4 regions of the Alteromonas sp. ABD4_190 genome follow, and region 4 is predicted to be linked to each of the others. Evidence: predicted binding sites of a transcription regulator. Region 4 holds the regulator's gene; each other region holds the start of a gene.
The links. The regulator LexA, encoded in region 4, represses DNA repair genes until DNA is damaged. The targets are predictions, from matches to a motif close to TACTGTATNNNNATACAGTA.

Region 1 (2,210 bases), 250 kb from region 4:
ATCTCAGTCACACCTTCTGCAGTGAAACGGCAGAACTTACGACGTCTGAAAAAACGAGCCATGGGTGATCTCCTTAAGCGTTGTCTTCAGTGGTTTCAGTTTTCTTTTCCGCGCGATCTTGGCGAGGAGCAGAATCGTCACGACGCTCACGACGAGGCTCTTCTTTCATCATTGGAGAAGGCTCAGTCACAGCAGTCTTAGTGCGCATAACCATATTACGTAGGATCACGTCGTTGAAACGGAAAGCATTTTCCAATTCATCAACAGCTTCTGCAGACGCTTCAGCATTGATTAGTACGTAGTGGGCTTTGTGCAGCTTTTCAATTGGGTAAGCCAGTTGACGACGGCCCCAATCTTCTAAACGATGAATCTGACCACCGTCTTGCTTTAGGATTGTGGTATAACGCTCGATCATACCAGGTACTTGTTCACTCTGATCAGGGTGAACCATAAATACGATTTCGTAATGACGCATTATAGCTCCTTACGGTTGTAGCCTCGACAGTACAGCCGACTGTATGGAGACAAGGAACGAATTGGGATGGCTGTAAGGGCGCGCATTATACGCAGTAGTTACTAATTGCACAAGCATTAATCACCTTTAGAACAATCATTTGCCCTTTCCCCAAACACTACGCTCAGACATTTAACCAAAATACTGTTTATTTATACAGTAAAATACTGTACAGTTTTTGTGTCTTTAATAAACAGGGGACCTACCATGGCCATTACCACACAGTATGTTGTTACGCACAAAGGGGTAGAAAAATTGGTAACTACCGACAAAAAAGAAGCCGATCAGTATGACAAAATGCTCGATGCAGCAGATAACCTTGCTGACTACATTCATGCGAAGGGCATTAAGCTAGACGATAGCGTAGTGGAAGAGCTCACCATCATGCTGTCTAAAAACAAAGATAAAATCAGTAAGATTTTCAAAGGCGCTACCGCAGAAAGCGTATTAGAAGATGAAAGCGCAGAAGTGGTAAAGCTACAAGCTAACGGCTGATAATTTAGGCGCACCTCTCTTTTGCGTCGTTATGATGAGCAATTAATAAGAGCAATTGCCGCTTTAGGCTGATGGCATCTGATAGCATAGCTATACGCAAAAATGTTATTTGATAACATTACCTCAACGCGGCAATGTATTTTCTCTGGTTTTTAACTAGGTGAACAGATGTGTCGCTTTTGCTAATGTGAACATAAGACGTAAATACAGGTCGGGCTTAGCGTGAATACCATTAATAAAAACAATAGCACTCACTCCCAGCGCAACGCAGTGTCAGAAGGGCGCAGCTCAGTGTCTGAAGAGCACAACGCAGTGAATAAAGGGCGCAACACAGCGATTGAAGTTAGCAATTTACAGTTTTCGTACACCAAAGAAAGTCCTCCCATCGTTGACATTAAAGCGTGGCAAGTTTCGCAAGGTGAACACGTTTTTCTTTCAGGGCCTTCGGGTAGCGGAAAGAGCACATTGCTCAATTTGCTGTGTGGAACGTTGGCACCCACCCAAGGTGACATAACTTTGTTATCGCAGCCATTCTCTTCCTTATCAAACCGCCAGCGAGACAAGTTTAGGGCGCGCAATATCGGCGTCGTCTTTCAACAATTTAATCTTATTCCCTACCTTTCTGTGGCACAGAATATTAATGCGGCGGTGTATTTTGCAAGTACAAACGTTAGCAAGGCAGCATCAGACGCAAAGCTTCGTCATTTACTCGACAAGCTACAACTCCCTTCACGGGTACTGCATGCTAAAGCCGATGCCTTGAGTATTGGCCAACAGCAGCGTGTAGCAATAGCCCGAGCACTCATTAATGACCCAGAGTTATTGATTGTCGATGAGCCAACTTCGGCGTTAGATAGCGACGCGCGAGATAGCTTTATGTCGCTGTTAAAAGATGTAGCAGGTGAGAGCACCATGATTTTCGTTAGTCATGATAAAGCCATGGAGAGCTACTTTGACCGTCATTGTAGTATGAGTGAATTGAGCCCAAGTACAAACCATGCAGTGTCTTCACTCGGTGGCATCGAGCAAGTACAGGAGCGTACATAATGCTAAGTACCATTGCTATTGAAAGTTTAAAGCGCAGAAAAGCCACGGCAATTCTCACGCTTCTAAGCATTACTATCAGCATAAGTTTACTTTTGTGCGTGGACATTATTCGAAGCCAAGTGAAAACCAGCTTTACGCGCACAGTGTCCGGCGT
Region 2 (2,210 bases), 320 kb from region 4:
CCTGTAACAGACCCATGACGCTAGCCAACGAACCTGTAAGCGTATTGCCTCACGTAGCACTAGACAACCTCAAAGAGTTAACCCACTTCCTATGAATAATGGGGTCATGAATAACGGGGTCAGAGTACTTTAAACTTTTACGAAGTGTAAAAGGGGAAATGTACTCTGACCCCATATTTTAGTTATCTTCTAGGACGTTTTGGCGCATGGATTCACAAGGGCTTTGACAAACCGGTCTCCCAACCACCTTTGCTGGAACGCCCACCACGGTAACGTGGGCTGGTACGCTATTTAATACAACGCTACCTGCGCCAACTTTTGAGCCTTCGCCTATTTCGATATTTCCTAGGATCTTGGCACCTGCGCCAATTAACACACCCTGGCGAATTTTAGGGTGACGGTCGCCCGACTCATTACCCGTACCGCCAAGGGTGACACTTTGAAGAATAGAAACATTATCTTCTACTACCGCTGTCTCACCCACCACAATACCAGTCGCGTGATCGAACATAACGCCCTTACCAATTCGTGCAGCAGGATGTATATCTACACCAAAACTTGCCGAGTTGCGGCTTTGCAAAAATAAGGCTAACTGGTGGCGCCCGTGAACCCAAAGGTAGTGCGCCATTCTATGCACCTGAACGGCGTGGAAACCTTTAAAGTGCAGTAAAGGAGTAAGGTAGTCGTTCACTGCGGCATCTCGCGCATTAATCGCCATTATGTCAGCAATGGCTGCCTCGCTAATGCCAGGCTCTAACAAGTAGGCTTCGTCGAACACCTCACGTATAGCAATCGCAGGCATCACGTCATCTGCCATTTTGTTTGACAGAATAAAGCTTAGCGACGATTCGAAATTATGATGAGCAAGAACACTGGCGTGCACATAGCTAGATAGCAATGGTTCGTTGTCAGCAACAATTTGCGCTTCTTGTTTGAGCGTCGACCAGAAATCGATGGGCGTAGAAAGTGCGGTCATGAGCATGTCCCGTTAGTGTGCTGTTAATTAGCTGTTTTTGTGCCAATGTATGTCGTTAAAAAGTTGGGGCCGTGTGCTTTTTTTAACTTGCCTAAAATGGCTTAACTCTTTTGCTAACACTCGCCCTGTAAGAAAGCGCAGAGGTAGCCGAATTAAGAGAGCAGAAAGTTTACCCGAGTTTGGCGTGATGCAATACCGATGTGATACCTGCCAAGCGCATAATTCGATCAATTTATCGTATTAATTCGTTATAGCTAATAACTGTATCTTTCATTTGTGTACCTTTGAGCCTTACGTCGACCACACTAGGCTCTGTCACTACTCAATTAGAACGGTTAAAGCGTCCGTTTCTTTCATTAAGAGACTCGCATAAACACAAAGCTTAACTTGGCAAATAACTGCGTTCTTATTTAACGAAAAGGGCTGAAAAACTGGACTGTATAAATTAACAGTCAGATGGCATAATAGCCCGCTGCTGAATGTACAACACTATCAACTAACAGGTACCACACTATGGATGTATCTCGACTGCTAGACGAGCTTAACGACAAACAGCGTGAAGCAGTAGCAGCCCCATTATCAAATGCCCTAGTATTAGCTGGCGCTGGTAGTGGTAAAACCCGCGTATTAGTGCATCGCATCGCGTGGTTGATGGAAGTCGAAAACATCGCCCCTTTTTCTATTTTGGCAGTGACGTTTACAAATAAAGCCGCCAAAGAGATGCGCGGCCGTATTGAGTCGTTGATGGGTCGCAGCCTACACAACATGTGGATTGGTACCTTCCACGGGCTTGCACACCGCCTATTACGCGCGCATCACGCTGAAGCTAATTTGCCTGAAAACTTTCAGATCATTGATTCTGACGATCAGTATCGACTCATTCGCCGTATTCTGAAGGCCATGAACCTGGACGAAAAGCATTGGGCCCCTCGTCAAATTCAGTGGTACATAAACGGCAATAAAGACGAAGGCCTGCGCCCTCAGCACATCGAGACTCACGGCGATCATATCCAAAAGACCATGCGTGAAGTCTATGCGGCATATCAGGACGCCTGCGACCGCTCAGGCTTGGTTGATTTTGCCGAACTATTGCTACGCGCTCATGAGTTATGGGCAAAGAATCCTGAAGTGTTGGCGCACTATCAACGCCGTTTCCGTGCTGTGTTAGTTGACGAGTTCCAAGATACCAACAATATCCAATATGCATGGCTTCGCATGCTGTGTAGCGGCGACA
Region 3 (2,210 bases), on a different contig from region 4:
CGTTTCAATGCTGATGCTCATGATATTCTTGCGCAAGCGCACCACGCCTTGGAAGCAGGTGAAAAAGCCCTAGATTCAATTAAAGAGGCTATTAAACTATCGCCCTTCTCTTTACCTCGCCACTTTAAGGCTTGTGAAATTGGCCGGGAAAATAACGATTTAGTGCTAGCGGCCAACTCTAGCCAAGCAATTTGGAACCTATCGAAACGCACTGTGCATAAAGCAAGCTTACATTGGTGCACAATGATACGCAGCTTACTCGATGTTGCTGAGTCAGCTGATGACAAAAGCCAGCGCAATAAGTATCAGCAAGAAGCGTTACTCACATTGCAGCGAGGGAAATTCGATGAGCACCTGTATAAAATCGACAGGGATTTCGACGTAGATATTTTTGGAAATATTGTAAATGCAAGGATAAGCGCTATTGATGGGAAGCTTATTGACGCGAAGCGTCATCTTGACCAGTCGCAAACGCAACTTGATGATAAATACTCAGAGGTACCCACTGTATTTATTCCAGATAGCATAAACGTTATGTACAAACTCGGTGAATTTGACGACGCGTTAGCGCTCAACGCCATTCTTAGCGCTAGAAATGATGAACTCGACCAGAACAGTTCAAAGATGCTGGAGGTCCAGGCACACAGCGCGCAAAAAAGCCTTGCGAGCTATCAGCAGTTTAATCGTGAGGGTATTCAACACTATCAGCAGCAAGACTATGAACGAGCCAAAGCCTCATTTGCTCTCGCTCAAGGTTTTGCACCGGTTAATACAGGCGTAGCGCTCAACTTGCTGCAGTGTCTACTTCAAATAGCTATTCAAGAAGATAAGGCCGAAGTAAAGTTAATAAACGAGTGTAAACGACTGTTTAAGCTAATTGATGACATGCCACTAAAAGCGGCCTACAAAGAAAAATACGATAACATTCGAGATGAACTATCTAAATTTATAGGATTTTAGCTTTAGCTTATTTTAATCGGTTAACAGCGAGATAGTCTTCGCCGTCACTCACCGGCGTCAATCCTGAATTGGGACAATCCTGCCAACATTAAATCTTCACCTTCAATTACCACGTGCAATTGCACTGTATATATATACATGCTATAACACTTTCACTCTCAGCCTAGATTACAAAACACGTTTAGTCGTGTTTCTAAAAGAATTACTAGGCTGTTTGACTGTAATTACTTATAGGAAAGTTAAATCTGCGATGTATGACAGACTGATACAAAAACTTGAAATTCTTTCCGATGCGGCCAAGTACGACGCGTCTTGCGCGAGTGGTTCAGCAGGTAAACGACAAGCTGGAAAAACCGAAAAGACCGGTATAGGTTCGCTTACTGGTGGCTCGGGAATATGCCATAGCTTCACACCTGATGGAAGGTGTGTTTCGCTGCTTAAGATCCTTATGACAAACTACTGTATTTATGATTGTCATTATTGCATTAATAGGGTTTCAAGCAATGTTCAACGGGCGCGTTTTACGGTTAAAGAAACGGTAGATTTAACCCTGAATTTTTATAAGCGCAATTACATTGAAGGTTTGTTTTTAAGCTCTGGAATTGTGGGTTCGCCCGATATCACTATGGAAAGCATGGTACGTATTGCAAAGTCGCTACGTCTTGATCACGGATTTAAGGGATATATCCACCTTAAAACTATCCCGAATGCGTCGCCAGAATTACAAGCAGAAGCAGGTCTTTATGCTGACAGACTTAGTATTAATGTGGAAATGCCTACACAGTCTTCGCTAAACAAGTATGCACCAGAAAAAGACCTTGGCGATATTCACGGCTCGATGAATACGCTAAAAGAAAAAATTGCAGAACATAAAGTTGACAAGACATATTCGGGTAAGCGCCCTCCCCGTTTCGCCCCAGGCGGGCAGTCTACGCAAATGATTATAGGTGCCGATGGGTCAAACGATAAAACCATTTTAGGTACAAGCGTAAAGCTCTACAGCGATCAAAAACTTCGTCGCGTGTATTACTCTGCATTTTCCCCTATTCCTGATGCTTCGGAAGTTTTACCGCTAAAACCGGCGCCATTGATACGAGAACACCGCCTGTATCAAGCGGATTGGCTTTTACGCTTTTACGGTTTTGGCCTAGATGAAATCTTGCAAGACGACATGTTAGATATGGACTACGACCCGAAGCTTTCATGGGCATTACGTAACCGTCACCTATTTCCTATTGATTTAAACAAAG
Region 4 (2,210 bases):
AGGTCGTAAACCTGCCCGCTGATGTCGGTGGCACCGCGCCTTAAATTAAGTGAAGAGGCCTCTTCACTGACTTCTTGGGCAAGAAGCAAAGGGGAAAAAAGCAAAAACGGTATTGTCGAACACCATTTTGCGAAAACGGTCGTTAGTTGTTTCACTCAGCACCTCCGTAATAGCAAGACCAAAAACGCTGATTATTTTGCGCGATGCCCTACCAAATGGTTTGCGAACGATTGACCCATCACCTCAACTTGTAAAACAAATTTAGAGTCATTGTTATTATTTTGTTAATCTCTGTATAAGAATTGCGCAATAATGTCGTGCCGTCTAGTCTTTTCTATTAAAAATTTAACGAAGCGGTTAATTTTTAATCACTTCCGTGGCAGCCTTACGTTACATATTGGATGGAAAAAGAAATGAGCATGTATTAAGCGAGAATAAAATCAAACGTACATTTTGAACAACACAAAGGTTCTACTAGCAATCATTTGATTATAAAATCAACAACTAATAGGTTATTAATATTTATTTTCAAACAAACTTTAGAATAATGAATGCATATTCAGTAGTTCATTCACAGGCAAAATACGCGTAATACGCTTTCTGATAGTCATGGTTGGGTTCGCTTTTTAAAGGCGGGCTTAGTCACCCTAACTCCAGAAAACTGGTAGAAATAAAGCAATAAAAGGCATAAAAAAAGCGGCTAGTGCGCCGCTTTTCGTTGAAGGTGTTAAAACCTTACATCCAGTCCGCGTTTCTTATAACGCCTACTGCAATCCCCTCAATAGCAAAAGGTTCGTTGGCTAGGTCTACTCGAATAGGTGCGAATTCTTCGTTTTCGGCATGAAGTAATACTTCACGACCACGTTTTTCTAAACGCTTTACCGTAACATCTTCGTCTACACGTGCCACAACGACCTGGCCATTGTGAACATCGGTGGTGCGATGCACAGCAAGGAGATCGCCATCTAGAATACCGATGTCTTTCATACTCATGCCGTTAACACGCAGTAAAAAGTCTGCTTGAGGTTGAAACAGTGCAGGGTCTACCTTGTAGTGTGATTCTACGTGCTCTTGCGCCAAAATTGGCTCACCCGCCGCCACACGACCAATGAGAGGTAGGCCTTCTTCTTCAGGTACGTCATTTTCGAGAGGAATATTGAGTTTAATACCCCGAGAGGTACCCGGCAGAATTTCTATCACGCCTTTACGCGCCAAGGCTTTCAAATGTTCTTCTGCTGCGTTGGCAGAACGAAAACCAAGTTGACGAGCGATTTCCGCACGCGTAGGCGGCATCCCCGTTTCTTGCATGGTGGTTTTGATAAGTTCTAAAACTTCGGTTTGTCGAGCTGTGAGTGGGCGCATAAAAGACCTGTCTGTTCATACAGTTCCTGTAAGTATATACACCTAAAACTAAATAACAAGCACTTGCCGCGTCTTTTGCTACAAGCAATAGACAGCGACAAGTGTATTACCCTTATTTCACAAGAAGGGCCATGTTCGGATTACCTATTTGAAGCTCTACTTCGCCGGCATTGTTCTTTCGGGTACGCATACCATCGACATGATTAATGCCAATGGAAGGGCTACGCCAAATGACATGTCCATTGATATCTATTTCAGTGACTCGGTAAGCAACGTTGTCATAATATCCATACGATGAGTCATATTCTTCAGCTTGGTAAATGCCAAGTATTGATTGATTAGACGATGTCGTTGGAATAACGGCTATATTTTGAAGATCGAATGTAGGCGTTATGGCGTCTTTAAGTACTAAGGCGTCATTTGTTACGTCATAAATATTTATTCTATTGTAGTTTCTATCTAAGCATGCAAACTCAGAGGCGTCGTCGCCATCAGCATTAATTCTTATCAATTGACTACAAGAAACATCTAGTTCATTCAGTCCGACAAACTCGCCATCTTGCATTGTATAGAGCTTTAATGATTCATAGCCACTAACAGCAAAAAAGTGTTCGCCATTATTGGTGAGCTCAGCGACAGCATCAATTGAAAACTCATTGATGACAGAGTCAATGAGCACTTGGTTCTCAATATCGAATGCTTTGAGTCGATTGTTTTCAACAATGACCGCATCAACAAAATTATCGTCATTCACGTCTACAGCTTCGATGAGTGAGACTTGGCTGTTTTGATTTTGGCTCAGCGACCACTGAATTGAATTATCTGACAACTTAACTACGTTGAATGAT

Region 1: the regulator LexA is predicted to act here: its motif matches at 657-676, upstream of ACXAFM_RS10775 (YebG family protein).
Region 2: the regulator LexA is predicted to act here: its motif matches at 1,411-1,430, upstream of uvrD (DNA helicase II).
Region 3: the regulator LexA is predicted to act here: its motif matches at 1,083-1,102, upstream of ACXAFM_RS18035 (putative DNA modification/repair radical SAM protein).

What each region holds. Positions count from the first base shown of each region.
Region 1 is NZ_JBSWWN010000001.1:2,444,896-2,447,105, reverse strand. Features, by position in the region: gene rpsR (30S ribosomal protein S18) at 1-62, opposite strand, end outside; gene rpsF (30S ribosomal protein S6) at 74-475, opposite strand; gene ACXAFM_RS10775 (YebG family protein) at 722-1,009, shown strand; gene ACXAFM_RS10770 (ABC transporter ATP-binding protein) at 1,232-2,056, shown strand; gene ACXAFM_RS10765 (ABC transporter permease) at 2,056-2,210, shown strand, end outside.
Region 2 is NZ_JBSWWN010000001.1:1,871,986-1,874,195, forward strand. Features, by position in the region: gene ACXAFM_RS08260 (HAD-IA family hydrolase) at 1-95, shown strand, start outside; gene cysE (serine O-acetyltransferase) at 179-976, opposite strand; gene uvrD (DNA helicase II) at 1,490-2,210, shown strand, end outside.
Region 3 is NZ_JBSWWN010000002.1:102,787-104,996, forward strand. Features, by position in the region: gene ACXAFM_RS18030 (response regulator) at 1-960, shown strand, start outside; gene ACXAFM_RS18035 (putative DNA modification/repair radical SAM protein) at 1,211-2,210, shown strand, end outside.
Region 4 is NZ_JBSWWN010000001.1:2,195,899-2,198,108, reverse strand. Features, by position in the region: gene coxB (cytochrome c oxidase subunit II) at 1-155, opposite strand, end outside; gene lexA (transcriptional repressor LexA) at 736-1,362, opposite strand; gene ACXAFM_RS09665 (hypothetical protein) at 1,475-2,210, opposite strand, start outside.